2 regions of the Blautia sp. HCP3S3_C4 genome follow, and region 1 is predicted to be linked to the other one. Evidence: riboswitches for the same ligand, from Rfam matches in the RefSeq annotation. Region 1 holds a riboswitch; the other holds the start of a gene.
The links. A riboswitch is a leader RNA that binds a small molecule or an ion and turns the genes downstream of it on or off. The one in region 1 is predicted to bind ZMP and ZTP.
Positions count from the first base shown of each region.

Region 1 (15,111 bases):
TGAAGGTATTACTTTTGATGACGTCCTGTTAGTTCCGGCTTATTCAAAAGTAATTCCGAATCAGGTAGATGTCACAACGTACTTAACGAAAAAGATCAAACTGAACATTCCCATGATGAGCGCAGGAATGGATACAGTTACCGAACATCGTATGGCAATTGCCATGGCAAGACAGGGTGGTATTGGTATCATTCACAAAAATATGTCTATCGAGGCACAGGCAGAAGAGGTAGATAAGGTAAAACGTTCTGAGAACGGTGTTATCACAGATCCTTTCTATTTATCTCCTGAGCATACATTGAAAGATGCAGATGAGCTTATGGCAAAATTCCGTATCTCCGGTGTACCGATTACAGAGGGCAGAAAGCTTGTTGGTATCATTACAAACCGAGATCTGAAGTTTGAGACAGATTTTACCAAGAAGATCAAAGAGTGCATGACTTCTGAGGGACTGATCACAGCCAAAGAGGGAATCACTTTGGAAGAGGCAAAGAAAATCCTTGCCAAATCCCGTAAAGAGAAATTACCCATTGTAGATGATGATTTTAATTTAAAAGGCCTGATCACAATCAAGGATATTGAAAAGCAGATCAAATATCCTCTGGCTGCCAAAGATGAGCAGGGACGTCTGCTCTGCGGTGCAGCAGTAGGAATCACAGCCAATGTACTTGCACGTGTAGATGCGCTGGTGAAGGCATGTGTAGATGTAATTGTAATTGATTCTGCACATGGTCATTCAGAGAATATTCTGAAGGCTGTCCGTGAAATTAAAGCTGCATATCCGGATCTTCAGGTAATTGCAGGGAATGTAGCTACAGGAGCAGCTACCAAGGCTCTGATCGATGCAGGCGTAGATGCAGTTAAGGTTGGTATCGGACCTGGGTCTATTTGTACCACACGTGTGGTTGCAGGTATTGGCGTGCCACAGGTTACTGCAGTAATGGATTGTTATGAGGTTGCTAATCGTTATGGAATCCCGATCATTGCAGACGGTGGTATCAAATATTCCGGAGACGTTACCAAGGCAATTGCAGCTGGTGCAAATGTATGTATGATGGGAAGTATCTTCGCAGGATGCGATGAGAGCCCGGGAACTTTTGAACTGTATCAGGGACGTAAATATAAAGTATACCGTGGTATGGGATCTATTGCTGCTATGGAGAACGGCAGTAAAGATCGTTATTTCCAGGAAAATGCAAAGAAGCTTGTTCCGGAAGGCGTAGAGGGACGTGTTGCATATAAAGGACATGTAGAGGATACTGTATTCCAGCTCATGGGTGGTCTTCGCTCAGGTATGGGATATTGTGGTGCAGAGAATATTGAGACTCTTAAGACTACAGGTAGGTTTATCAAGATTTCCGCTGCTTCTCTGAAGGAATCTCATCCACATGATATTCATATCACCAAAGAAGCTCCAAACTATAGTGTAGATGATAAATAAATAATGAATGATACCCCGGAGGTCTTGTGAATCTGCCGGGGTATTTTTGTGGAATTACCGGATTTGATAGTGAAAAGAAAAGAATTCAATGGTATAATAGAAAAAACGAATTCCAGGAAATGGGTGGCAGAGAAAAGCTATGATACAAAAGAATCGGAGCGGTAGAAAAAGTACCGGATCTGTAAAAACAAAGAGAAAATCAGTTTCAAAATCAAAAACCAGTGCTGCACACAGAAAAATATCTGCCGGGAAATCAAGAAAAAACAGCAGAGTTCGACAGAGAAATCTGAGGATGCTGCTAATCTGCATTATCCTGATGGTGGGAGTAAGTATAGGATGCTGGTATGGAATAAATAATATGCAGGAGAGAGAAAGAAAAGAGCAGGAGGTACTTCTGGAGCAGGAAAATTCAGGAAGCGGTCCTGAGCAGTGGCAGAAAGAAGGGGCTCCCTATATTGATGTGGAGCTGCTGACTCCCAATGAATATTCCAGACCGCAGATTCCCATTGAAAGCGTAAAATATATTGCAATTCACTATACTGCGAACCCAGGAGCAACAGCAATGGCCAACAGAAATTATTTTGAGAATCTGGCAAATACACATGAGACAAAGGTAAGCAGTCACTTTGTCATTGGCCTTGATGGTGAGGTGGTACAGTGCATTCCTACATCGGAGATGTCTTATGCGACAAATTCCCGTAATGTGGATACCGTATCGATTGAGTGCTGTCACCAGGATGAAACAGGAAAATTCAATGATGCAACCTATGATTCGGCTGTAAAACTGACAGCATGGTTATGTGTGCGATTCGGACTTACTTCTGAAAACGTGATTCGTCACTATGATGTGACAGGAAAGAACTGTCCCAAATATTATGTGGAGAATCCGGATGCATGGATTCAGATGAAGGCCGATATTGCTTCTCAGATTGAGGTTGACTATAAATTAAAGAATACTCAGTAATGGTATATCCTATTGTTTTTGAAAAAAAGCAGGAAACAAAAAAATTGCCTTGAAATCTGCAAAGAAGTATTGTACTATAATAACAGTGTGTGAGTTTCACAACAGTACCTGCATGACTGGCGGAAGTAGGATTACCTACAGGGAGTGCAGTGTGTATATGAGCCGACCGCCTGGGCAGCCTGGAAATTATTCAATGAATAAATAGGTTTCCCAGGCTTTTTTTAACCTTATTTATAACGAAAAGGAGAAAAATTATGGAAATGTTATCACTGGAAAAAGAACTGAAAGAGAATTCCTATCCTGGAAGAGGAATTGTGATCGGACGTTCCGCAGACGGTAAGAAAGCAGTGACAGCTTATTTCATCATGGGCAGAAGCGAGAACAGCAGAAACAGAGTATTTGTAGAGGATGGTGAGGGAATCCGTACCCAGGCATTTGACCCGTCCAAGCTTACAGATCCAAGCCTGATCATTTATGCACCTGTACGTGTACTGGGAAACAAAACAATTGTAACTAACGGAGATCAGACAGATACCATTTATGAGGGAATGGATCATCAGCTTACTTTTGAGCAGTCTTTAAGAAGCAGAGAATTCGAGCCAGACGGTCCAAACTATACACCTCGTATTTCCGGTGTTATGCATGTAGAGAACGGAAAATTCAACTATGCAATGTCAATTCTCAAGAGCAACAACGGAAATCCGGATGCATGTAACAGATACACATTTGCATACGAGAATGCCATTGCAGGAGAGGGACATTTTATCCACACTTATAAATGCGATGGAAATCCACTTCCAAGCTTTGAAGGCGAACCGAAACTGGTAGCAATTCCGGATAATATGGATGAGTTTGCAGAACTTCTCTGGAACAGCCTGAACGAAGATAACAAAGTATCTTTGTTTGTAAGATATATTGATATTGAGACAGGTAAGTACGAAAGCAAGATCATTAATAAGAATAAATAAAACAGGGCAGATATGATAATGGAGGATTTATATAATGAAAGAATTCGAATTAAAATATGGCTGTAACCCAAATCAGAAACCTGCAAAAATTTATATGGCAGACGGATCAGAACTTCCGGTGAAGATTCTTTCCGGAAGACCGGGATATATCAATTTCCTGGATGCCTTTAACGGCTGGCAGCTGGTATCAAACCTGAAGAAAGCAACTGGACTTCCTGCTGCAACCTCTTTTAAACATGTATCTCCTGCAGGTGCTGCTGTAGGACTTCCACTGACAGAGACTCTGGCAAAGATCTACTGGGTAAATGATATGGACTGGAAGAATTTTTCACCATTAGCATGTGCTTATGCAAGAGCCCGCGGTGCTGACAGAATGTCCTCTTTTGGTGATTTCATTTCTCTTTCTGATGTGTGCGATAAAGATACAGCACTTCTGATCAAGAGAGAGGTATCTGATGGTGTTATTGCACCTGGATACACAGAGGAAGCACTGGAGATCCTGAAGCAGAAGAAAAAAGGAAACTACAATGTAATCCAGATCGATGAGAACTTTGTACCGGCTCCGCTGGAACACAAAGAAGTATTTGGTGTAACTTTTGAGCAGGGCCGTCAGGAGCTTGAAATCGATGATGCAATGCTCTCCAATATTGTGACAGAGAATAAAGAGCTTACAGAGGAAGCAAAACGTGATATGAAGATTTCTCTGATCATTCTGAAATATACACAGTCCAACTCTGTATGTTTTGTAAAAGATGGACAGGCTATCGGTGTTGGTGCAGGTCAGCAATCCCGTGTACACTGTACAAGACTTGCAGGACAGAAAGCTGACAACTGGTTCCTTCGTCAGTGTCCGAAGGTGCTGAATCTGCCATTTAAAGATACAATTTCCCGTGCAGAGCGTGACAATGCCATTGATGTTTATATCGGGGATGAATATATGGATGTACTTGCTGACGGTATGTGGGAGAAAACTTTCACAGAGAAACCGGAAGTATTTACAAAGGAAGAGAAACGTGCATGGCTGGATCAGATGACAGATGTTACACTGGGATCTGATGCATTCTTCCCATTTAGTGATAATATTGAACGTGCGCATAAGAGTGGTGTGAAGTATATTGCTGAGCCGGGCGGATCTGTGCGTGATGATGCTGTGATCGAGACCTGCAATAAGTATGGAATGGTGATGAGCTTTACTGGTATTAGATTGTTCCATCACTAAATTCTTGATATGGTGACGCGCAGGACATTATATGTTTTTGCCCGCGGTTTCGGAGCCTAAGAAAAACTAAGCGCCAGGAAATCTGCTAAAAACATGTAAAAAAATTTCAAACTCGCCGCAAATGCGGCTCAGACAGTGAAATTTTTTTACATAACGCAGATTTCCTGGCGCTAACTTTTTCTAAGACCCCTGCAAATGCGTGCAAAAACATATAATGTCCTGCGCTGGTTATTGATTTAACCGAATCAAGCAAGTACCCTGCTTCAATTGCGAATATCCGCTTGAACCAGGGATATTGGCTATAGATGTTATTCGCAGATATGGAATTGCTATAGTTATGGAAAGTTAATAGAAGGGGATGAAAAAAGCATCAGCCTTAGCTGATGCTTTAAGAGCGATAGACGGGGCTCGAACCCGCGGTCTCGACCTTGGCAAGGTCGCGCGTTACCAACTACGCCACTATCGCATTTATGATGTCGTTTGAGCGATTACCTTAGCGACAAAATATATGATACTATATACAGTGGAGTTTGTCAAATGTTTTTTTTCTTTATTTTGAAATTTTATGAAGATTCCGTGAAGGATGGGGTGGAAAATTGCAAATTGGGAGGGGGTGTGCTATGATAGGACAGACGGAGAGAGACGATAAAGGAGTTGAGGCTCAGTTTATGAAGAAAAAAATTTTAGTATTATTAGTTTGTAGTATGCTTACTTTACCAACAACAGTTTCTGCGGATATTCTGGATTATGAGGGGACAGTTAATGCTTATAAGCAGGATAATAAGACACTGCAGACCTTTGAGATTGATAATGGAAGTGGAGAGAAGGTAACTGCAGTTGCCAAGTCAGATAAGGTTTCTGTTTCTGCAAAGGCGACTTATATACGTTCTATGCCAGGGAAAAACGGAAAGAAGCTTGCAAGAGTGTATCTTGGTACCGGTGTAGAGAGAGTGGCCGTATGTGATAATGGCTGGAGTAAAGTGACTTATGAGAAAAAGAGCAAAAAGGGTACGAAAAAGATCAGTGGCTATGTGCCCACAAAACATATCAATGATAGTGATCAGGTTGCTCAGGCAAGGGGAACTTTTACAGCACTGAAGGACAGTGATATTCTGGATTATCCGGGAAAGAAGGATGGACAGATAGTAGGTGAGGTCATTCAGGAGGATGAAGTGAAGCGCCTGGCTACAGTGAACGGCATCTGGAGTCAGATTTACTATAAAAAAGAGAATGGAAAAAGAGGCATTGGATATATTCCAACCAGTGTTCTGGAGAATACAGCAACAGAGGAGAATACGGAAGAGTCAAAGGTCGCTAAAGTAGACGGCGAAGAAGCTGGAACGATTCATAAGAGTGAGGGCAAAGGCGTTTTTGCAGAGGCTGTGGATGGTGTAACTGCTTCAAAGGGAGAGTCTGTGGATGGAGTGAAGGTGGGAACTCCGGTAGCTGTGTCTTCAGATGCGTCACTGGTTCCGCTGGGAACCTTTAAGATTACTCATTATTGTCCCTGCAGTATTTGTTGTGGCCCTTGGGCAAATGGCATTACTTCTACAGGGGTGACTGCTACGACAAACCGTACGATTGCGGTGGACCCTACACAGATTCCATATGGATCTAAGGTTGTGATCAATGGACAGGTTTATGTTGCAGAGGACTGTGGTGGTGCGATTAAACATAATTGTATAGATATTTATGTTGCTACCCATCAGGAAGGGGAGGACAAAGGGGTATATTATACAGATGTTTATTTGTTAAAGTAGAAAATAAGAAAGAATTTAACCGAATCAAGTAGCAAAGCGGATTGCGAATATCCGCTTGACCTGAAAATAAAAATCCGGGAGAATCTGGAAATGATCTGTTATATCTGTGATCATTTCAGAAGTTCTTCCGGATTTTTTGAAATTATCTTTTATGCGTTTTGTAATGCCTGTTCAATATCAGCAATAATGTCATCCACATTTTCAATACCAACAGAGAGACGGATCATTCCCGGTGATACGCCGGCTTCTGCAAGCTGCTCATCGTTCATCTGACGATGAGTATGGCTTGCCGGATGCAGGATCATGGTCTTAGATGCTGCTACGTGAGTTGCGATGGTGGCAAGCTTTAAGCTGTCCATAAAGCGGACTGCAGCTTCTCGACCGCCTGTCAGTTCAAAGGAGATAACGCCGCAGGTTCTGCCTTCGTGCATGTATTTTTGAGCAAGTGCATAGTATTTGTCATCAGGAAGTCCTGCATAGTTTACGTGAGATACTTTCTCATGGGCATTCAGGAATTCTGCAATCTTCTGTGCATTATAGCAGTGACGTTCTACACGAAGAGGAAGAGTTTCCAGTCCCAGGTTTAACAGGAAGCAGTTTGCAGGAGACGGGATAGAGCCAAGGTCACGCATCAGCTGAGAGGTTGCCTTTGTGATATAAGCCTTCTTTCCAAACTGTTTAGTATAAATAACACCATGATAAGATTCATCCGGTTCAGTCAGTCCGTGATATTTGTGGCCATAGGCATCCCAGTCAAAGTTACCGCTGTCAACGATAGCACCGCCAACCTGTACAGCATGTCCGTCCATATATTTGGTTGTGGAATGGGTAACGATATCAGCGCCCCATTCAAAAGGACGGCAGTTTACAGGTGTAGCAAAGGTGTTGTCTACAATAAGCGGAACTTCATGCTCGTGAGCAACCTTTGCGAATTTTTCAATATCCAGAATTACCAGAGCCGGGTTTGCGATGGTTTCTGCGAAAAGTACTTTTGTGTTCGGACGGAAGGCAGCTGCGATTTCTTCAGAGCTTGCATCGGTGTCAACGAAAGTGCAGTCAATGCCAAGCTTCTTGAAAGTAACAGCCAGGAGGTTGAAGGTTCCTCCGTAAATGGTGGAGGCTGCTACCACATGATCTCCAGCTTCACAGATATTGAAAACTGCGTAAAAATTAGCTGCCTGTCCGGAAGAAGTAAGGATTGCAGCAACACCACCTTCCAGATCTGCAATTTTTGCTGCTACAGCATCATTTGTGGGATTTTGCAGACGGGTATAGAAATAACCCTCTGCCTTCAGATCGAAAAGCTGTCCCATTTCATCAGTAGTATCATACTTGTATGTTGTACTCTGACAGATTGGAAGTGCACAAGGTTCACCCTTTGATGGGGTGTAACCGGAATGGAGACATTTAGTCTCTAATTTTAAGTCACTCATGAGTTTGATTCCTTTCTTTATGCGTAAGTTGCTCCAGTAAATTATGTATTAATATGGGAAAATCAGATAATATGATGGGATATTGATACAAAATTTCATGATAGCAGTAAGAAAATTATACCGCCGAAAACCAGATAAGACAATAAAAAGACAATAAAAAATGAAATAAAAAAATGCCCAGAGCCGGAATCGAACCAGCGACACGAGGATTTTCAGTCCTCTGCTCTACCAACTGAGCTATCTGGGCATTTGGTCTGTGATTTGTTGCATCACAGGCCTTATCATAGCATATTGATTGTTTGAATGCAAGTAATTTTTATAATTTTTGCGAAAAAAGAGAAAGTTATAACAAAAATTTACTTTATCTTGCCATAAGGTAGATTTTTTCCATATCTCTCATATTGAGCTGCTTGAAGACTCCGATGGTTCGAGTGTCTTCGAAACTGCATTTGAATGCCAGATCATGAATTTGCTGATCTGTGAGATCCAGACCCAGTTCGTGTAAACTGGTGGGTATTTCTACAGAACGGAAAAAATTTTCCATTGCTACGATTCCTGCAAGGGCTGTTTCTTTATAATCAGTTCCACATGGAATGTCAAATACGTTAGTGGCAAACTGAGCGAAACGTTCAGGATTTACCTCGTAGACATAGCGTGCCCAGCTTCCCCAGATGGCAGCAAGACCTGCACCGTGGGTTACATTGTAGACACCGCCCAGTTCGTGTTCAAGCTGATGACAGGCCCAGTCACCGCCCCCGGTACCGCATCCGGTCAGACCATTGTGGGAGAGACTTCCTGCCCACATGATTTCTGCCCGTGCACTGTAGTTTTCCGGTTCCTTCATAAGGATACGGGCATTATAAATGACCGTCTGCATCAGAGCTTCGCTGATACTGTCTGTGATCTCCATAGTTTCAATATTTACAAAATATCGCTCCATAGTGTGCATGAGGATATCCACACATCCACTTTCTGTCTGATATTGTGGAAGTGTATAGGTGAGACGTGGATTTAAGATAGCAAATTTGGGTCTGCAGTAATCAGTCTTTGCACAGCCTCTTTTTTCCTTGGTTTCTTCATTGGTGATAACGCTGGAACTGCTCATTTCACTTCCGGAAGCTGCAATTGTAAGAATGACACCGATGGGCAGACAACCGGTTGGAACAGCCTTTTTCAGACAGAAATCCCAGACATCGTTGTCCGGATTTGCAACACCATAGCCGATAGCCTTGGAAGAGTCAATAACACTTCCACCTCCTACAGCAAGAATAAAGTCCACATTTTCTTTTCTGCATAACTCAATTCCCTCGCGGACTTTGGAGAGGTGTGGATTAGGAACCACACCACCCAGAGTGACATATTCAAGGTCTGATTCTCTCAGGTTAGAAGTGATTTCATCGATTAGTCCGGAACGGACAGCACTTTGACCACCGTAATGGATCAGCACTTTTTTTGCACCATATTTCTTCAGCAGGGAACCTGTCTGAAGGTGGGTATCTTTGCCAAAAACAACTTGGGTTGGTGTATAATATTCAAAATTTCTCATGATATGTAAAAGACCTCCTATAGCTTTACAGGTTAACCGAATCAAGTAAGTCCCCTGCGTTGAGTGTAAAACGTAACATGTAGCAGGTGGGACTTCCTCTTTATATTAAAACAAATAATGGGAAAATAGTCAAAAAATAATAAAATAACAAAAAATATTTTTACTACACGGACAAATGTCTTTTTGCGGTTGACACAACGGAAAGAATTGGTTATAATCGTGATAATTACTGAGCTTATAACAAAGGAGGATTACTAAGATGTATTCAATCGACGACGTAGCAAAGACAGACAAGGATATCGCAGATCTGATCCAGGCGGAGCTTGCACGCCAGAATTCCCATATTGAGCTGATTGCTTCAGAGAACTGGGTAAGTAAAGCAGTTATGGCAGCAATGGGAAGCCCTCTTACTAATAAATATGCGGAAGGATATCCGGGGAAGAGATTTTACGGCGGATGTTCCTGCGTGGATGAGGTGGAAGCTCTTGCAATCGAACGTGCGAAAGAATTATTCGGATGTGAATATGCAAATGTACAGCCACACTCCGGAGCACAGGCAAATATGGCAGTCTTTTTTGCAATGCTGCAGCCGGGAGATACTGTAATGGGTATGAATCTGGATCATGGTGGACATCTGACACATGGAAGTGCTGCAAATATGTCCGGAACCTACTTTAAGCCGGTATATTATGGAGTCAATGATGACGGTGTGATCGATTATGAAGAAGTCAGAAGAATCGCCATTGAGAATAAACCAAAGCTGATCGTAGCAGGTGCAAGTGCCTATGCCAGAGTTATAGATTTTAAGAAATTCCGTGAGATTGCAGATGAAGTTGGGGCTTATCTGATGGTAGATATGGCTCATATCGCCGGTCTGGTAGCAGGAGGACAGCATCCAAGCCCGATTCCTTATGCAGACGTTGTAACTACAACCACACACAAAACTCTGCGTGGACCAAGAGGCGGTCTGATCTTAAGCAGTGCAGAGAATGCAAAGAAATTCAACTTTAATAAAGCAGTATTCCCGGGAATCCAGGGCGGTCCTCTGATGCATGTGATCGCTGCCAAGGCAGTATGTTTCAAAGAAGCACTTCAGCCGGAATTTAAGGACTATGCAAAGATGATTGTTGAGAATGCGCAGGCACTTTGTAAAGGACTCCAGAAACGAGGAATTGATATCGTTTCCGGTGGCACGGACAATCATCTGATGCTTGTAGACCTCAGAAGTCTGGGCGTTACAGGCAAGCAGATGGAGAATCTTCTTGATGAAGTAAACATTACCTGCAACAAGAATGCAATTCCAAATGATCCACAGTCTCCATTTGTTACAAGCGGTGTACGTCTCGGAACAGCAGCAGTTACTTCACGAGGCATGAAACCGGAAGATATGGACAAGATCGCAGAAGCAATTGCTATGACCTTAAAAGAAGAAGGCAGCCAGGAAAAGGCAAAGGCAATCGTCAAAGAACTTACAGACAAATATCCTCTGGTTGGATAAATAAATCATACAAAATAATGTATAAAAGTGAAATGCATGGTTCATGAGTGAACAGCACTTCGCTTTTATTTATTATGTCGCTGAAGCGCGAAATTTATTTAACCCGGATAAATTATACAAAAATTATCCAAATAAAATCGTGGATTTTTTTCAGGAAACGTAGTATAGTAACAATAGCTGATGATTATACTGAAAAGCAGAACAGGTTAAATGACAGTTGATGATTTATTGGAATTGGTCATAATAATTAATTGCTGTATTCAGAGTGTATATCACAGTGTATTGAGAACAATCACAGAGAGCAGGTGACATAAATTGGAGAAAGTAATAATCATAGGTGCCGGACCTGCAGGAATTTCCGCTGCGCTTTATGCAGTTCGTGGAAATCTGGATCCCCTGGTGATCAATAATGGGATCGGTGCTTTGGAAAAAGCTGAGAAGATAGAGAATTATTACGGGCTGGAACATCCTCTGTCCGGTCAGGAACTATATGATGCAGGAATCGCTCAGGCGAAAGCACTGGGTGTACGAATATTGGATGCACAGGTTCTGGGAGTCGGCGGGTTTGATACCTTTGTGGTAAAGACTACGGAAGGGGATTTCGAGACACAGAGTCTGATACTTGCAACAGGAAGTAAGCGTGCTGCACCAAAGATTCCGGGTGTTAAAGAATTTGAGGGAAAAGGTGTCAGCTACTGTGCAATCTGCGATGCTTTCTTTTACAGAGGCAAGGATGTAGCAGTTCTTGGAAACGGTGATTTCGCCATGCATGAAGCAAAGGAATTGTCCAATACTGCTTCTACAGTAACCATTTATACAAACGGTGAAGAACCGGAATTTACACCTGAAGAAAATATCAGTGTAAACACAATGAAGATCCAGTCTGTAGAGGGCGATGATCTGGTATCCGGAATCCGTCTTGCACCTGATGTACAGGCACAGGAAATAAATGGAGAAGCAGGTCAGCAGATAAATGATTTCTGTCCTGCAGACGGTGTATTTATTGCAATGGGAACTGCAGGCAGTACTGAGATTGCCCGTCAGATGGGAGCCGAACTTACGGAAAAAGGAAACATTAAAGTTAACGAAAATATGGAAACAACCATCCCGGGACTCTATGCGGCAGGTGACTGTACAGGTGGGCTTCTTCAGGTGGCGAAAGCTGTTTATGAAGGTGCACAGGCAGGTATTCATGCAGGAAAGTATGTGAGATCTTTAAAATGATGTTAGAGTCAAAAGAATAAGCAAAGGAGATATGAATTATGGCAAAAGAGATTACAACAGCAAATTTTGAAACAGAAGTATTAAAATCTGAGAAACCGGTTCTTATTGATTTCTGGGCAACATGGTGTGGTCCATGTATGCGTCAGGGTCCGATTGTAGAAGAACTGGCAGAAGAGGGATACGCAGTAGGAAAAGTAGACGTAGATCAGAATATGGCACTTGCACAGCAGTTTCGCGTTGTAAGCATCCCTACACTGATCCTGTTTAAGAATGGGGCAGAAGTGCAGCGTTTTGTAGGTCTTACTTCCAAAGAAGACTTAAAGAATGCACTGGAAGGCTAAAGCTTTATGAAGATTTTACTAGCGGCATGCAATGCCAAATATATTCATTCCAATCTTGCAGTCTATGATCTGCAGGCATATGCATCTGAATATACAGACCATATCATATTGAAAGAATATACTATCAATCAGCAGAAAGATGATATCATGCGTGATATTTATCTGGAGCATCCGGATGTGGTATGTGTGTCCTGCTATATCTGGAATATTTCTTTTGTAAAAGAACTGATGGCAGATCTGGCAAAGATTCTTCCGGACGTCGACTTCTGGGCCGGCGGTCCGGAAGTTTCTTATGATGCGGAGAAATTTCTGTCAGAGAATCCGGAATTTACAGGAGTTATGGTAGGAGAAGGGGAAGAAACTTTTCAGGAACTTTCAGGATATTATGTTAAGAAGAATCCGGAAAAACTGGAAAATATAACAGGAATCTGCTACAGAGACGGAGAGAAGATCATACATAATGGATGGCGTCAGATCATGGATCTCAGCAGCATTCCCTTTATTTACAAAGATCTGTCAGAGTTTAAGAACAGGATTATTTATTATGAGAGCAGCAGAGGATGTCCCTTTTCCTGCAGCTATTGTTTGTCTTCTGTAGATAAGAAGCTGCGGTTCAGGGATATAGAGATGGTGAAAAAGGAACTGCAGTTTTTTATAGATCATAAGGTTCCGCAGGTGAAATTTGTAGATCGTACCTTTAACTGTAAACATGATCATGCGATGGCAATCTGGAAGTATATTAATGATCATGACAATGGGGTAACAAACTTTCATTTTGAAATATCAGCAGATCTGTTAAGAGAAGAGGAACTGCAGGAAATGTCAACCATGCGCCCAGGTCTGATCCAGCTGGAGATCGGAGTACAGTCCACAAATCCGGATACAATTAAAGCGATACACAGAACAATGGATTTTGAAAAGCTGAAAGGAATTGTGGATCGTATCCACAGCTTTGGAAATATCCATCAGCATCTGGACTTGATCGCAGGACTGCCCTATGAGGACTATGACAGTTTCCGTAATTCTTTTAATGATGTTTATGCGCTGAAACCACAGCAGCTTCAGTTGGGATTTTTGAAAGTTCTGAAAGGCTCGCACATGATGGAAATGTGCCGTGAATATGGCATTGTCTATAAGAATCGGGAACCCTATGAGGTTCTTTCCACAAAATGGCTGGATTATGATCATGTTCTGAAATTGAAAAATGTGGAAAATATGGTGGAAGTGTATTATAATAGTGGACAATTCCAGAAAACACTGGAATATGCGGAGAGCTTTTTTCCGGATGCGTTTTCTATTTATGAAGGTCTTGGAATCTTTTATATGGAAAAAGGGTATGGAGATGTTTCTCATACCAGAATGAGACGGTATGAAATTCTTCTGGAATATCTGGAAACTGTACCGGGAATTTCCAGGGCAGAGGTAGCTGACCGGATGATACTGGATCTTTATCTGAGAGAAAATCTGAAGAGTCGTCCGGGATTTGCCGGGGATCAGAAGCCCTATGAAAAGCTTGTATGGGACTACAGAAAGCGGGCACATGTACCGAAAAATGCCCATGTGGAAGTATTCGGAAACGGCAGAGCTTTGTATTTTGACTATAACCGCAAGGATCCTCTGGATAACAATGCTTATGTGGAGGATGTTACAGAACAAATTTTTAACCGAATCAAGTAGCGAGGTGGATTGCGAATATCCGCTTGAATTTCAGAGACAACTCTGAGAGTTGTTATTAAAACGAGGTGACAGAAATGGGAATGTTTAATCCAAAAAAACGTAAAGTGATCTGTGCGATCATTGCTGTGATTCTGGTGCTGGCGATGGTAGTGCCGATGGTATTATCTCTTCTGGTTTATTAAGGGCAGTACAATGAGACTGGGACAAAAAGCAATGGAAGCATTACAGGCAGAGGTTACCGGATGCCTGCAGCCGGGAGATGAACTGGTTGTGGCCTGTCCGGTGGCGCTGGGAGGAACTTCACGTATTGCAAAACAGGAGAGAGAGAAACTGTCAGAGCGATTTTCAGCAGGCTTTGTCTGTGACTGTATGTTGTTGCAGCAGGAATACGGATTCAGTAAAAAAGACCATGAAGGCAGAGATATGAGTAATCTTCATCTGGAGGAAAAAGCAGAAGGCAGCAGTATATGGCAGATGGCTGTGCAGGCAGGTGCAAGTGCTCTCTATGCCATGGGCGAAGGGGGATTTTTAAGTGCCCTCTGGAAAGTGGCAGAGGCTTCCCAGGTGGGACTGACTGTGGATTTCCGTAAGGTACCTGTCCGTCAGGAAACTATAGAGGTCTGTGAAATATTTGATCTTAATCCATATAAATTGTGTTCACATGGATCTGTGCTTATTGGAATCTGTGGCGGAGAGGCATTAGTTCAGGAACTTCATAATGCAGGCTATGAAGCTGCAGTGATCGGACAGACCAATGCCGGAAATGATCGTTTGCTGTACAGCGGTGGGAATGCAAGATATCTGGAACGACCGGCAGAGGACGAATTATATAAAGTGTGCAAGAAACAAAAGAAATAAAAAGAACAGGACTAATAAAATGGCAAAGTTAAATATTGTACTTCATGAGCCGGAGATTCCGGCAAATACAGGAAATATTGGACGTACCTGTGTGGCAACAGGCACCAGACTTCATCTGATCGAGCCGCTGGGCTTCTCCCTGAGCGAGAAGGCGCTGAAGCGTGCAGGAATGGATTACTGGA
Region 1 is NZ_JBQHWF010000016.1:26,540-41,650, reverse strand. Features, by position in the region: gene guaB (IMP dehydrogenase) at 1-1,441, shown strand, start outside; gene ACTNC6_RS13435 (peptidoglycan recognition protein family protein) at 1,734-2,405, shown strand; ZMP/ZTP riboswitch at 2,508-2,588, shown strand; gene ACTNC6_RS13430 (IMP cyclohydrolase) at 2,660-3,373, shown strand; gene ACTNC6_RS13425 (phosphoribosylaminoimidazolecarboxamide formyltransferase) at 3,408-4,592, shown strand; tRNA gene ACTNC6_RS13420 (tRNA-Gly) at 4,986-5,058, opposite strand; gene ACTNC6_RS13415 (3D domain-containing protein) at 5,213-6,352, shown strand; gene ACTNC6_RS13410 (O-acetylhomoserine aminocarboxypropyltransferase/cysteine synthase family protein) at 6,502-7,785, opposite strand; tRNA gene ACTNC6_RS13405 (tRNA-Phe) at 7,960-8,032, opposite strand; gene ACTNC6_RS13400 (iron-containing alcohol dehydrogenase) at 8,147-9,331, opposite strand; gene glyA (serine hydroxymethyltransferase) at 9,591-10,829, shown strand; gene ACTNC6_RS13390 (NAD(P)/FAD-dependent oxidoreductase) at 11,145-12,053, shown strand; gene trxA (thioredoxin) at 12,092-12,394, shown strand; gene ACTNC6_RS13380 (B12-binding domain-containing radical SAM protein) at 12,401-14,071, shown strand; gene ACTNC6_RS13375 (AIR synthase-related protein) at 14,264-14,929, shown strand; gene ACTNC6_RS13370 (tRNA (cytidine(34)-2'-O)-methyltransferase) at 14,949-15,111, shown strand, end outside.

Region 2 (15,111 bases), on a different contig from region 1:
CCCCAATATTGTTTTTAGCAAAGCCTACCATTGGATAGGTTTCATTATTCTCCCAGCCAAAGGTAAGTCCACCATTATTTTCTTTTTTGGAGACAGGGGTTCTCAGGTCATAGCGTCTCTCGGCATTTTCTACCCCCACCAGGGTCAGACGCACATCCACAATATTTCCCCCTGCATCTCTGCCCACATTGTTATAGCGCATTCCTGCACTTCCGGATTTGTAATCCTCTGTTATCCTCACACTTTCTGTATCTCTTGTACTTCTTCCGTGATCTGAAAATGCAGCACTGTCCAGATTATCGCAGCCAAAAGACTCATAGGTAGTTACCCCTGGCTGAAACTTCATATTGAAACGGTAACCATAGTCAATAAGCTGATCAGAGTCCCAGACCTCGATGGACTTTACCGCTCCGGCCGCACTGAAAATCATTCCAGGTAAAAAGCCCAGTACAGACTGCAGCATAAACAGTAAGGCTAAGCCTAAAGCCTCCAGACGTTTTTTTAGTTTCACAGTTCCTTTCATGTTGTCTCCTTTCCATTTGGCATACAGAAAAAAGGATTCCTGTGCAAAAATCCTGTTTTCTGCCTTTATAAAAATAATAAAATTGAGATTTACCTGCTGCCTGGCAGGATTAGGGAATAACACACTTCAGATAAGACTAAGGCGAAAATATGAAACGATATGAAAAATATAAATAACTGAATAAAAAGAGTACTGAAAAGAATATTAGATAAAGCTATAAGACAGATCAAAAGAAAGCTCCCAAAGGGAGTTCTCTTTTGATCAGTGACTTCTCTTGGTAAACCAGGAAATAACAGATAAAATGATAATCAGAATAATAAAAAACGGAAGAACGGCACCAATTATTATAAGTAATAAAATAATCGCTACAGCAGCTGCCACAATCACAACAAGCTTACCTGACCAGGTTGAAAGGTCCAGAACTTTTTTCCACCGCTTCTCCGGCTGGGGCGGCGGTTCTAATCCAGATCCACAGGAGGAATAGGCTCCATATTCCTCATCTACAGTATCTCCCTCTGTATCAATAAGAGTTTTTGCTATCAGTCTGGGATCTCCCAACTGATCAAGCACTTCCTGCTCTGTACGACCACCGCGTACCTGGGACTGTATATAATCTTCATAGTATCGTACATGTGCTGCAGCCTTGCCCTCCTGCATGTGACCGGCAAGCTGGCTTCTCAGGATTTCCAAAAATTCTTGTCTGTTCATCTTTTACACTCCACTTTGCCAAAATATAAATCCCCATACACTGCTTATGATAATTGAAGCAGGAGATTTCTGTGCACTTATTATTCTTATTCTACCATATTTACCACAGGTAGCAACTAATATAATCATAAACTTTTTATGAAATTCCTATAAACTGCAAGGTTTAACCTTTCCTTTACATAATCTTCATTCTACTATAAATCCATGTCTATTTTTTAACAATCCCATTTCTTTGAAAAAGCAAATTCTTCCCAACAATCATAGATACTCTGGTTTTTCATTATTAATTTTACACAACTTTCGTCCAGTTTACTTGATTTTTTTGACATTTCAGCAAAAATTTTCTTGACATTTTTTTCTCAAAATGATATACTATTGCCATCAATTGAAGGAACCTTCGAGTACTGACGGAAAGAGTGGAATGCAAACCACGGGGAGTCGGAGGTTTGTAGAAGCCGACCGTCTGGGCAGTATTTGAAAATTTCAGATACTGGCCTTTTTTTATCGGATGAAACAATACTTTTGTTCATCTGACGGGCTGATCGATCATTCCTTCAATGAATAAATTGTTACTGATCGCAGAGTGCACAGTAACAAATGAACAGTAATATAAGTTTTTCATGTTTATGCGGAGACGAAAGGAGAAAAACACTTATGGGATTCAAATCAGACATCGAAATTGCACAGGAATGCGAAATGCTTCCAATCACTCAGATTGCAGAAAAAGCAGGTATTGATGATAAATATCTGGAGCAGTACGGAAAATATAAAGCAAAAATTGATTACAATCTTTTAAAAGAAAGCGACAAAAAGGACGGCAAATTAATCCTTGTTACAGCTATCAACCCAACTCCTGCAGGAGAAGGTAAAACTACTACTACTGTAGGTCTTGCAGATGGTATGCAGAAACTTGGAAAGAACGTTATGGTAGCTCTTCGTGAGCCATCCTTAGGACCGGTATTCGGTGTAAAAGGTGGTGCAGCAGGCGGCGGATATGCACAGGTTGTTCCTATGGAAGACATCAACCTTCACTTCACAGGTGACTTCCATGCGATCGGTGCAGCTAACAACTTACTGGCAGCTATGATCGATAACCATATCTTCCAGGGCAACGCATTAAACATTGACCCTCGTAAGATCACATGGAGAAGATGTGTAGATATGAACGACCGTCAGCTTCGTAATGTAGTAGACGGCCTTGGCGGAAAGACAAACGGTATGCCTCGTGAAGACGGATACGACATCACAGTTGCATCTGAAATCATGGCAGTTCTCTGTCTTGCAAGCGACATCAAAGACCTGAAAGAAAGATTATCCAAGATCATCATCGGATATACATACGGCAAAGTTTCCGAGCAGAAACCTGTAACAGCTGGTGACCTTCACGCTGAAGGCGCTATGACAGCTCTGTTAAAAGATGCTCTGAAACCAAACCTTGTACAGACTCTGGAACACGTTCCTGCAATCGTACACGGCGGACCATTCGCAAACATTGCTCACGGATGTAACTCCGTAACAGCTACAAAGATGGCTATGAAGCTTGCTGATTATGCAATCACAGAAGCTGGTTTCGGCGCTGACCTGGGTGCTGAGAAATTCCTCGACATCAAATGCCGTATGGCTGGCTTAAAGCCAAGCGCAGTTGTAATCGTAGCTACAGTACGTGCTCTGAAATACAACGGTGGTGTTGCTAAAGCTGACCTTAACAATGAAAACCTGGAAGCTCTTGAAAAAGGTATCCCGAACCTGTTAAAACACGTTTCCAATATCAAGAACGTATACAAACTTCCATGTGTTGTTGCTATCAATGCATTCCCGACAGATACAAAGGCAGAGCTTGACTTTGTAGAAGCTAAATGTAAAGAACTGGGCGTTAACGTTGCTCTTTCTGAAGTATGGGCAAAAGGCGGCGAAGGCGGAATCAAACTTGCGGAAGAAGTTATCCGTCTTGTTGAAGAACCAAACGACTTCTCCTATGCATACGAACTGGAAGGTTCTATTGAAGACAAGCTGAACCAGATCGTTCAGAAAGTATATGGCGGTAAGAAAGCAGTTCTGACAGCAAATGCTCAGAAACAGGCGAAACAGTTAGAAGCTCTTGGATTCGGCAACTGCCCAATCTGTGTAGCTAAGACACAGTACAGCTTAACAGATGACCAGACTAAACTGGGTGCTCCTACAGACTTCGAAGTTACAGTACGTAACCTGAAGATCTCCGCAGGTGCAGGATTCATCGTAGCTCTTACAGGTGAGATCATGACAATGCCAGGTCTTCCTAAAGTTCCGGCTGCTGAGAGAATCGACGTAGACGAGACAGGTAAGATCACAGGTCTGTTCTAATCTCGCAGAACTTAACTCCAAAATAAAAAATCATATTTAAATATGATTTATGTCCAGACGATTTTACAGGCGGGAAAAATTTCCCGCCTGTTTTTTTCTTATTTTTTTATAAGATAATCTTTTCCGGAAATACCAGGTTCCGTCATATGGATTGGATCCAGAATACGATTAAGTTCATCCTCATCCATAAGCTTTTCTTGCAGAATCAGGCTTCTTACAGATTCACCTGTCTTAATTGCCTTTTTTGCAATATCCGCAGCCTTCTGATACCCAAGATGAGGACTGATCGCAGTAATAATACCTACACTGTTTTCTACCAGATAACGGCATCTTTCTTCATTTGCTGTAATTCCTACAATACAATTATCTACCAGTGTCTGGACTGCATAGCCAAGAGTATCGATAGACTGGAACATGCAATAGAAAATAATCGGCTCAAATGCATTTAATTCCAGCTGACCAGCCTCCGCAGCCATGGTAATGGTAACATCATTACCAATAATATTAAAAGCAACCTGATTCACTACTTCAGGAATAACCGGATTAACTTTGCCTGGCATAATAGAGGAGCCATTCTGTTTTGCCGGAAGATTAATCTCTCCAAAACCAGTACGTGGACCAGAGGACATCAGGCGGAGATCATTTGACATTTTGGAAAGAGTTACCGCACATGCTTTCACAGCACCTGAAACAGCTACAAATGGATCCAGATTCTGAGTGGAATCAATCAGATCAAAGGCCTGTATAAAGTCCATTCCCGATATTTCAGTAAGATTTGGAACAATTCTTCTCAGATAACCCTCATCAGCATTAATTCCTGTTCCAATAGCAGTACCTCCCATATTAAGAGTCCGCATTTCATCCATTGCTTTATCCATTCTGTGGATATCACGCATGATCGCTACCGAATATGCCTTAAATTCCTGTCCCAGACGAATCGGCACTGCATCCTGCATCTGTGTACGTCCCATTTTGATTACGTGATCAAACTCTACCGCTTTTTCGTTAAGAGCATCGTAGAGACGAAGAAGCTGTTTCTTCAGATTCTGCAGCAGACGAAGAGAAGTCATTTTACCGGCAGTAGGAATCACGTCATTGGTAGACTGTCCACAATTCACATCATCGTTAGGGTTTATAATTGTATAATCACCCTTTTTCCCTCCCAGAATCTCAATGGCGCGGTTTGCAATTACTTCATTGGCATTCATATTTAAAGATGTGCCAGCACCTCCCTGAATAGGGTCCACAATAAATTCATTGTGGAATTTTCCTGAAATAATTTCATCACATGCCTGGACAATGGCCTGGGCTTTTTTCTTCTCAAGAAGACCTACCTCACAATTGGTTATGGCTGATGCTTTTTTTATGTATGCAAGACTGTTAATGATCTCCGGATGCATATTTAATCCCGTAATGTGGAAGTTTTCAGCCGCACGTAAGGATTGAACTCCATAATATACGTCTTCTGGAATATCCTTTACACCAATAGAATCTCTTTCTACACGATAATCTGTTTTTTTCATAGTTATTCTCCCGTTACTGTTCACACATCACTATTCCGCGAGGTGTTTTGGCATGAATATGCCAAAATCCCGAGACATACAAGCCAAAATTCCATTGCCGCAGGCAATCTGGAATGAATTTTGGCTACGTTACTGTGAACGGAGTGAACAGTAACATTCTCCCTCCCATGTATTTGCCCTTATTATATATCTCTGCTATAATATAATCAAATACATATATTTTTATAAAATATATAGTGTTTAGATTATATATTGGAGGGATCATATGTTTCAGGGAATGGAATATATTTATGAAGTATACAAGGAAAAAAGCTTTTCCAAAGCTGCTGCTGCCCTTTTCATTTCGCAGCCTTCTTTAAGTGCCAATGTAAAACGTGTAGAAAACCGTATTGGCTATCCTATTTTTGATCGAAGCACCAAACCTTTGCAGTTAACTGAAGTTGGAAAACATTATATAGAGGCTATCGAAAAAGTCATGGATATTGAAAATAATCTTGAAAATTTCCTGTTAGATCTTGGAAATCTCAAAACAGGAACTCTCAATGTAGGTGGCAGTAACTTCTTTTCTTCGTGGATTCTGCCGCCCCTTATTGCTGATTTTTCCCAAAAATTTCCCCATGTTCAAATTTCTCTTGTAGAAGAAAGTACAGCAAAGCTATCCCAGTTTCTCCAAGCCGGAAAGTTAGATTTGATGATTGATAACTGCATCCTGGATAACCAGATTTTTGAACATTATACCTACCAGAAAGAACAACTTCTTCTAGCGGTTCCCAAAAATTATTCAGTAAATAGCAGACTGCAGGAATATCAGATTCCTATTGAGGAAATCCGAAACGGTCAGTTCCGCTCTTCTGATGTTCCTTCTGTTCCTTTAAACAAATTTAAAAACGAACCCTTTATTGTTCTTCGTTCAGATAACGATACCGGTAAGCGTGCACTGACCATTTGTCAGGAAAATCACTTTTCACCTTCTGTAGTATTTCGCCTGGATCAACAGATGACTGCCTATAATATTGCATGTTTGGGAATGGGTATCACTTTCATCGGAGATCTTCTGCTCTCCAGAGTTCCAACAAATTCAGAACTGGTTTTTTATAAGCTGCCCGGCCAGAGCAGTAAACGTACTGTATTTTTTTACTGGAAGAAAGGCCGCTATATCAGCAGAGCCATGGAAGAATTCCTGAAGCTGCCTTTTTCCTGATATGTCATAAGTCAAATACACGGTGGTGATTGGTCATCGTCAGATGCACATCAAAACAGGGTTGTTGTACTAAATGAGTACAACAACCCCAGTTATTAAGCGGATATTCCATTAGAACAGTGGCTTCATAGCCGGATACAGAGTTCTGAACTTCTGATATCTCTCTTCATATTTTGCAACCAGTTCAGGATCCGGTTCTACTGTATCAACAACTTTGGCAAATTTCTTTCCGATGGTTTCTACATCCGGATAAGCGCCGCAGCCCACTGCTGCCAGCATAGCTCCACCCATGGACGGTCCTTCTTCGTTCTCCAGGACATCAACCTTCAGGTTCATAACGTTTGCAATGATCTTCTTCCACAGCGGACTCTTAGCTCCGCCACCACAGATCTTGGTTCTCTCAATCTTGATTCCAAGGCTTCTTGCAACCTCCAGGGAATCACGAAGACCAAAGGCAACACCTTCCAGAACAGCCTGTGTCATGTCTGCTCTTGTGCTGTCCATGGACATTCCAAAGAATACACCTCTTGCATCAGGATTATTATGAGGTGAACGTTCTCCCATCAGATATGGAAGGAAGAATACATGATTCTCTCCCAGCTTCTGAATTGGAGCCTGCTCTGCTGCGAAATCCTTTGTCTGAAGAATCTCCTCTGCCCACCATTTGTTACAGGAAGCTGCGCTGAGCATGCATCCCATAAGATGATAGCTTCCATCTGCATGGCAGAAAGAATGAAGTGCGTTATTTTCGTCCACACCAAAGTTTTTACTGGAAATAAACACAGTTCCGGATGTTCCAAGAGAAATATTACACTGACCGTCACCAACTGTACCTGTTCCTACAGCAGCTGCCGCATTATCACCTGCACCTGCAACAACTTTCACATCTTCTGAGAATCCAAGTTCTTTCGCAATCTCAGGTTTCAGAGTTCCCACTACTTCCCAGCTCTCATACAGTTTCGGAAGCTGCTCTTCTGTGATTCCACAGATCTCCAGCATTTCTTTTGACCAGCAGCGGTTCTTTACATCAAGAAGAAGCATACCGGAAGCATCAGAAACATCTGTACAGAAAGAACCGGACAGACGATATGCCAGATAATCCTTAGGAAGCATGATCTTTACTACCTTCTTAAAGTTCTCAGGCTCATTTTTCTGCATCCAGAGGATCTTCGGTGCTGTGAAGCCTGCGAAAGCAATATTTGCTGTATACTGGGAAAGTTTGTCTTTTCCGATCACTGTATTCAGATATTCTGTCTCTTCACCTGTACGTCCGTCATTCCAGAGGATTGCAGGACGGATCACATTGCCATCCTTGTCAAGAGTTACCAGACCATGCATCTGTCCGCCGAAACCGATTCCTGCTACCTGAGCTCTGTCAATATCCTTTGTCAGTTCTTTCATGCCTTCCATGCTCTGTGCAAACCAGTCCTCCGGCTTCTGCTCAGACCAGCCCGGATGTGGGAAGAATAAAGGATATTCTCTGGATACGATGTTACAGATTTTTCCTGATTCTTCCATAAGAAGAAGTTTTACAGCGGAAGTACCAAGGTCAATACCAATATAATACATAAGTGCTCTCCTTTTCTCTCTTTATAGCTGCTTATTTTCATTTCATTAAACAGCCTGATTTATTGCAGTATAAATTAATATTCATCTAATTTAATACATCCCAGGGTAAACCCCTGAGATGTATTATGATTTATGGTGTCAGTCTGTTTATCTGAATTAACCCCATGGATTTTCTGTTGGGTATCTTACGCCTGCCGGCTGATTGTATCCGATCTCTTCAACCGGTACACCGATATATTTGAATACTTCAAACAGAGCTTTTCCATAATGTCCGAATGCTACTGCTCCGTGATGTGGGTATCCTCCCTCGATCAGTACATGACGGTAGAAACGTCCCATTTCCGGAATAGCGAATACACCGATAGAACCAAAGGATTTCGTTGCAACAGGAAGAACTTCACCATGTGCAATATATCCACGAAGTTTGTTATCAGCTGTGCTCTGCAGACGATAGAATGTGATACCTCCAGGTACGATATCTCCTTCAAGAGTTCCGTTTGTAACCTCTTCCGGAAGAGATCTTGCCATGATCATCTGGTTCTTCATCTCACAGAAGGAAAGCTTGCTGGAAGCTGTATTTCCACAATGGAATCCCATGAATGTATCTTTCAGTGTGTAGTTATATTTGCCTTCGATAGACTCTTTGTACATATCCTTCGGTACAGAATTGTTGATGTCAAGCAGTGTAACTGTATCCTGGCTTACAACTGTTCCGATGAACTCACTTAATGTACCATAGATATCAACTTCACAGGATACCGGGATGCCCTGAGCTGTCAGACGGCTGTTTACATAGCAAGGAACGAATCCGAACTGTGTCTGGAATGCCGGCCAGCATTTTCCTGTTAATGTTACATATTTACGATATCCTCTGTGAGCCTCTACCCAGTCTTTCAGAGTCAGTTCATACTGAGCAAGTTTCTCAAGAATTTCAGGTTTCTTGTTTCCTGCACCAAGTTCTTCTTCCATTTCTTTAACAACTGCCGGGATTCTCTCATCTCCTGCATGTTTGTTGAATGCTTCGAACAGATCAAGTTCAGAGTTCTCTTCGATTTCAACACCAAGGTTGTAAAGCTGTTTGATCGGAGCGTTACAAGCAAGGAAGTTTGTTGGACGTGGTCCAAAGCTGATGATCTTTAAGTTGCTTAATCCTTCAACTGCTCTTGCGATTGGAAGGAAGTCATGGATCATATCTGCGCAGTCTTCTGCGTCACCAACCGGATATTCCGGAATATATGCTTTTACATTACGAAGCTGTAAGTTGTAGCTTGCATTTAACATACCGCAGTATGCATCTCCACGTCCCTGGATCAGGTCGCCCTGTGTTTCTTCAGCTGCTGCACAGAACATCTTCGGTCCTTCGAAGTGTTTAGCAAGAAGTGTTTCGGAAATTTCCGGTCCAAAGTTTCCAAGATATACGCAAAGTGCATTACATCCGGCTTTCTTGATATCTTCAAGAGCCTGAACCATATGGATTTCGCTCTCTACGATACAGATTGGACATTCATAAATGTCTTCTGCACCATATTTCTTTGTATAAGCCTCTACAAGTGCTTTTCTTCTGTTTACGGAAAGGCTTTCCGGGAAACAGTCACGGCTTACTGCTACAATTCCGACTTTTACTTTTGGCATGTTATCGATCATGATGGATTCTCCTTTTTCTTAATACAAATTTAGGTTTCATTTATTATTTTTGGTTTCATTCATTACTTCATCTGCTTCTCTCAGCAATATTCAAACTTAAAATACGCTGTCAGTCAATGGTGATGTTCTCTCCACGAAGTCCGTTTACTGCACCCTCAATCGCTGCATCCTCATGTGCGATGAGCCATTTATTCTTAGCTGTCAGCAGACTGTCCTCGCCTGCCTTAGCAGTTTCAAATGTAAGATCTGTATTGGTTCCTGCCGGAAGTACGACTACACACTGGAAACCGCCATCCTGTACATTGCAGGGTGCATAATGAAGTGTAGTTGCATATACTTCAATACCTGTTCCTGCAGGTACCAGGAATGCTTCAATCTTAGAAGTATCATATGTAAAATCATCTGTGATATCCTGCTGGCTTCCGATAAGCAGAACCAGATCTGTTACCGCTACATTGATCTCTGAACTGCGGTGATATTCTACTGCATTTAATTTCTTGTTATGTCCGTTGCAGTATCCAATTTCAATGGGAATTCCGCCAAATCCTTTATTCTGCAATGCTTTTGCTACATCCAGAGCTTCCAGTTCCTCAACAGACGGTACATAAACCACATCATCCGGAACCGGTGTATGTTTCATCTCTTTGAGAAGAGCACTGAAGTCATACCCTTCAAGCACCTTTCCATATTTACGGAAGGAAGCATCTGTTACGTTCTGAATTTTCACTCTAAAAACCTCCTTATATTCTGTAGATATTACGTTTTCTTGACTGTGCTTAGAGTATATCAGAATAAATGGCACTTTTCGCCAGTTTTCTTGTCTAATCTATAGCGTTTTTTTGACCTTTTTCATTTATTTGCTTTCGCATCTCACTGGGAAGCAGCCCATATCTTTTCTGAAATTCCTCGGAAAAGCCCCTGCTGCTGCAAAATCCATTATCTAGTGCAATCTGACTAATCGTATGGTCTGTATTCAGCAAATCCCTGTACGCATATGCCATACGGATATCCTGCAGATAGGTTTTATAGTTGATTTTTGCATATTTTTGAAACATTCGCGACAAATATGCATCCGAGTATCCAAAGGTAGCAGCCACATCAGAAAGCTTCAGCTCCTCCCTGTAATGCTCACGCATATATGTGGTGATTTTTGACAATGTATCCAGACGGCGGCTGTGTCGGATATCCTTCTCCCTGGTCTCTGTCACACGATAATCCTTCACCAGAATATACATGATTTCATAAAAAATGGAAATTGTACGAAACTCATATCCGATTTTCCGCTCAGAATACACATGATATAATTTACGAAGCAGAGAAGCCAGTTTCTTATCCACCAGCTCCTCCTGCCCACGGAAACGGATATATCTCTGAGCAGTAAAATAATTCTCAAACTGTTTCAGAGGAATCTGCAGAACTACCGTTTTATTTTTCTCCACAGCATGGATAGAATGGAGCTCATTGGAATTGATAATAATCTGCTCTCCCGCTTTCAAAGGATATTCTTCCTTATTTACAAAAAAATCCAGGCTTCCCTCCATCACAGCAAAAATCTCTATAGATGTATGCCAGTGTTTCTCCCGCACGTAATTACCGTTTTCCCCTTCAAACAGAAAAACCTTGAACGGAAGTCCCTCATTAGGAATGATCAGTTCATGTTGAAACTCCACATATATTCACCTCCTAACAAAATACCGCAGTATCCGGATACTCCAATATACTGCGGCTATTTCGATAACTATCCAGCTCTCTGCATACCAAAACTGCTGGATGACCATATTCTTCACATATTCAAGCGGATAAAATCATCCGCTTCGCTACTTGATTCGGTTAAGATAACACATTATTTGCAGAGCTCTGCAACAACCTGATTGATTACCTTTCCGTCTGCTTTTCCCTTCATATCAGCCATAACAGCCTTCATGATCTGACCCTTATTTTTTGTTACGATCACATCTGCAAATTTTTCTTCCAGATATGCTTTTACCTCTGCTGCATCCATCTGTTTTGGTGCATATTTGGCGATCACATCATATCTTGCCTGGTATTCAGCCTTCAGATCTTCGCGGCTCTCCGGGCAGGTATCCAGCTGTTCTTTTACAGTTTTCATTTCTTTCAGAATCACTCTGTCCACCAGATCACTCTTAATCTCATCACGGCATCCCTCATCGATCGCTACCTTCTTTACTGCAGAGATCAGAGAGGAAACTGCTTCTTTTGTTACTTTATCTTTGGCTTTCATAGCTGCAACCATATCTTTTCTTAATACTTCTAATTCCATTTTATATTCCTCCTCGTTTTTTCTAGTGATTCCATATCGTTCTACTGCTGCACAGTCAAATGCGCCTGCATTCCTGATATTTTTCACTCAAATTATAATTCTATTCATCAGCATACCACGATTTATCTGAAAATCCAATGCTAATTGGCATGAAAATTAATTTTTTAGTCCCCGCTTCATCGTGTTCTCCAGTTCCTCCATTTGTCCCAGGATCAGTTTCTGTCTGTCATCAAACAGTAGTCCCTTGTTGTGACGGTAATACTGGTCAGAACCATTTTCCCGGATAAACCAGATACTGTAAAAGTTTGCATTCAGTTCCGTAATAAATGCTACCATTTCCTGGCTGTCACCAAAGGCTGCTTCCATAAAATCAAAAACATTCTGAAGCGTCTTGGAGATATATTCTGTCTGTGTTTCCAGACTGTCTGCCTCCGCTGTAAAAGCGGTTTTTATCTGCTCATAAGTACCTTTTTCTGAAATTTCATTTTCAAAGAAATTCACTGTACGGATAAATACTTTTTCTTCATTTTTAGTGAGAAGCTCAGATTTTTTTGCAGTATAAAAATCATTTTCTGCCTTTTTATAAATGGATTCCAGCGTCATTTCCGGAAAGTTATCTCTGTATTCTGTCATGTAACCATAGAGCTTTGTCACATAGGCATCCATAAAATAACAGTCTGCAAATAACTGGCTAAGCTTTCCGTTCAACAGACCAACAATACTCAGATGCTCATCCAATGAAGCATTGCGAATTTTGCCCAGAGTGATGGGCGTCCATTTACCCTGAAGCAGATCCTCCACTGCATAATCTGTCTTATACTTATTGTAAAGTGCCAGATACGAAGCAAAATCCTTGGCAACCATGGGATGCTGGATGTACTGATATACCACCTCTCTGTCCACTTCTTTGCCCAGTGTTTCATATACCTGTATCAGCCTGGAAAGATCTTCCCAGCCTCTGGCAGTGGCAAAAATCCGTCCGTCTACTGTGTTCTCCATTCTGTAGAAATTCTTTCTGCGAAGCTCCAGATAAGAGATCACAGCAGGATGGATTCCCTGCTCATAGGCATATTCTTTCCATACTTCAAAATCCGGCTGCACATCGATTCTCTTGATTCTGTCAAGGGTTACTACGTCAAATTCGCGGACAGATTTATTGTATTCCGGCGGGTTTCCTGCTGTCACGATCACCCATCCTTCCGGTACTTTCTGATTGCCAAAGGTCTTTCCCTGAAGAAACTGCAGCATCATAGGCGCCAAGGTCTCTGATACGCAGTTAATCTCATCAATAAAAAGAATTCCTTCTCTGAGACCTGTTTTTTCCATCTTTTCATAGACAGAGGCAATAATCTCACTCATAGTATATTCTGTGACAGAAAAAGTCTCCTGACCAAAGGTTTTCTCTTTGATAAACGGCAGTCCTACTGCACTCTGACGGGTGTGATGGGTGATAGTATAAGATACCAGACCTACTTTACATTCCCTGGCGATCTGTTCCATAATCTGCGTCTTTCCAATACCCGGTGCCCCCATAAGGAGAATTGGTCTCTGGCGTATGGCCGGGATCAGATATTCTCCAAATTCATCCTTCGCAAGGTATGCTTCTATTGAGTCCTTTATCTCCTGTTTTGCTCGCTTTATATCCATAATGTAAATCCTTTCCTGCTGAACACTTCTTACTTTTACTCAGCTTTTTATTTCATTGCCTGTCTGACTTATCAAAATCATCCTCATCCAGGATCAGTTTCATGGCCCATACCGGCACATCCACATCTCTGTAATTATCCTGCATAAACACAAATGCAGTCTTATATGGCGGCATTTTCTTCGGGTAAATCCCGAATCCATCCGTAAAATAGATCAGCCCTTTCAGGTTATGAAATTCATGCTGTTCCAGCAGTTTGTCCACCCATTCAAATGCAGGCCTGAAATCTGTTCCGCCATCTCCATACAGTTCCAGATGTTCCATATAGTCTTTCATTTCTTTCCGGGAGGTAATCCTTTTATCTGTGTGGACTTTCTCATCACACTGAATGATGTGCACATTGATTTTTGTAAAAAAGCTCTCACTCTCACTAAGCACACCGTATGTTTCCTCCAGAAACTTTCTCACCAGTTCTCCTGAACAGGACATGGAAGTATCGATGACAATCACAAATTCCTCTATCTTCTTAACTTCTTTGGATTCCAGTGGTTCGATCAGCGGCATGTTTCCATAGAGACGCAGACCATAGGTATAGAAATTGTAATCAAAACTGTCATCATCCACTACCAGTTCTTCATGAAAAACTGCAAATTTCCGCAGGAATTCTCTGTAATCGTACCGACTTCTGTTCTCTGTTTTTATCTGCTCCAGGAAATCTCCGTCCCGCTCACCTGCCTCCTGGGAAAAGGTTTCCAGGTCCGTCTCGATTCCATCATTGATCTCCCCCCATTTGCGGCTGAGCATGGGATTCGGTTTCTGATCCGGTTTCTTACTTTCCCAGTATCTGTGGTCATCTGTGCGAAATTCCTGTTCCAGATTTGTAAGATCCTTTTCGTTCAGATTCCATTCTGACAATATTTTATATACTCTCTGTGCGTTGAGGGTTTTTCCCTCTTTTTCAAGGAGACGGTAGGTTTCCCTTCGCAGAAGACTGCGTGAGAAACGGATACTCCGATAGCTCATCCCATCTATCATATGCTCCACTGCAATGTCACAACTCAGATCACGCATACGTTCCTGGATTGTGATTCCATCGTCTGCCCTCTTCTTACTTTCTGTACCGCTCCATGCAAAATGCCGGAAAATACAGTGGAATACCATATGCAGATACCCTCTGTTCACCAGAATCCTGTTCTCTCTATATAGGCCTCCCAGCATCTGCGGCTGGAAATACATCACTCTTCCATCCGTTCCAAATCCATGGACCTGACCATCCATCTGATAAGAAAAACTGCTCAGCGCCACATCCAAAAAACGCATTCCCAGATATAATTCATCCCGCGCAGCGCTGAGAATACTGCTGCCGATTTCCTGCAAACGCTCTGCTCTTTCTGCTATTTCCTGTATTTTATCCTCTGGCTGCATCATTATTTTCCTCTATATCTATCACAGTTCAAACCTCTTTTTTCTTAGTATAGTTCTTCTATTCAAAGATTTTTCTGTAGTTTGTGATTGTTCATTTTTCCCCTGCTCTGTCCTGTCAGCTTCCTGACTATTTTGCAGCTTATCCACATCTATACGTTCACTTCCTGCCGTATTATCCACCAGATTTGCTCTTTCATTCATCAAAAATGCGGATACTTCCGTTTCTTTTCTCTTAGATGCACAATCCAAGGC
Region 2 is NZ_JBQHWF010000008.1:48,048-63,158, reverse strand. Features, by position in the region: gene ACTNC6_RS08905 (isopeptide-forming domain-containing fimbrial protein) at 1-523, opposite strand, end outside; gene ACTNC6_RS08900 (DUF1700 domain-containing protein) at 785-1,231, opposite strand; ZMP/ZTP riboswitch at 1,622-1,707, shown strand; gene ACTNC6_RS08895 (formate--tetrahydrofolate ligase) at 1,886-3,571, shown strand; gene ACTNC6_RS08890 (aspartate ammonia-lyase) at 3,670-5,094, opposite strand; gene ACTNC6_RS08885 (LysR family transcriptional regulator) at 5,360-6,295, shown strand; gene xylB (xylulokinase) at 6,407-7,864, opposite strand; gene ACTNC6_RS08875 (L-fucose/L-arabinose isomerase family protein) at 8,021-9,505, opposite strand; gene ACTNC6_RS08870 (DUF4867 family protein) at 9,618-10,235, opposite strand; gene ACTNC6_RS08865 (AraC family transcriptional regulator) at 10,330-11,178, opposite strand; gene ACTNC6_RS08860 (GatB/YqeY domain-containing protein) at 11,352-11,789, opposite strand; gene ACTNC6_RS08855 (ATP-binding protein) at 11,946-13,436, opposite strand; gene ACTNC6_RS08850 (vWA domain-containing protein) at 13,489-14,859, opposite strand; gene ACTNC6_RS08845 (leucine-rich repeat protein) at 14,881-15,111, opposite strand, start outside.
Region 2: it holds a riboswitch for ZMP and ZTP, as region 1 does, so the genes downstream of both, ACTNC6_RS08895 (formate--tetrahydrofolate ligase) here and ACTNC6_RS13430 (IMP cyclohydrolase) in region 1, are expected to answer to the same signal.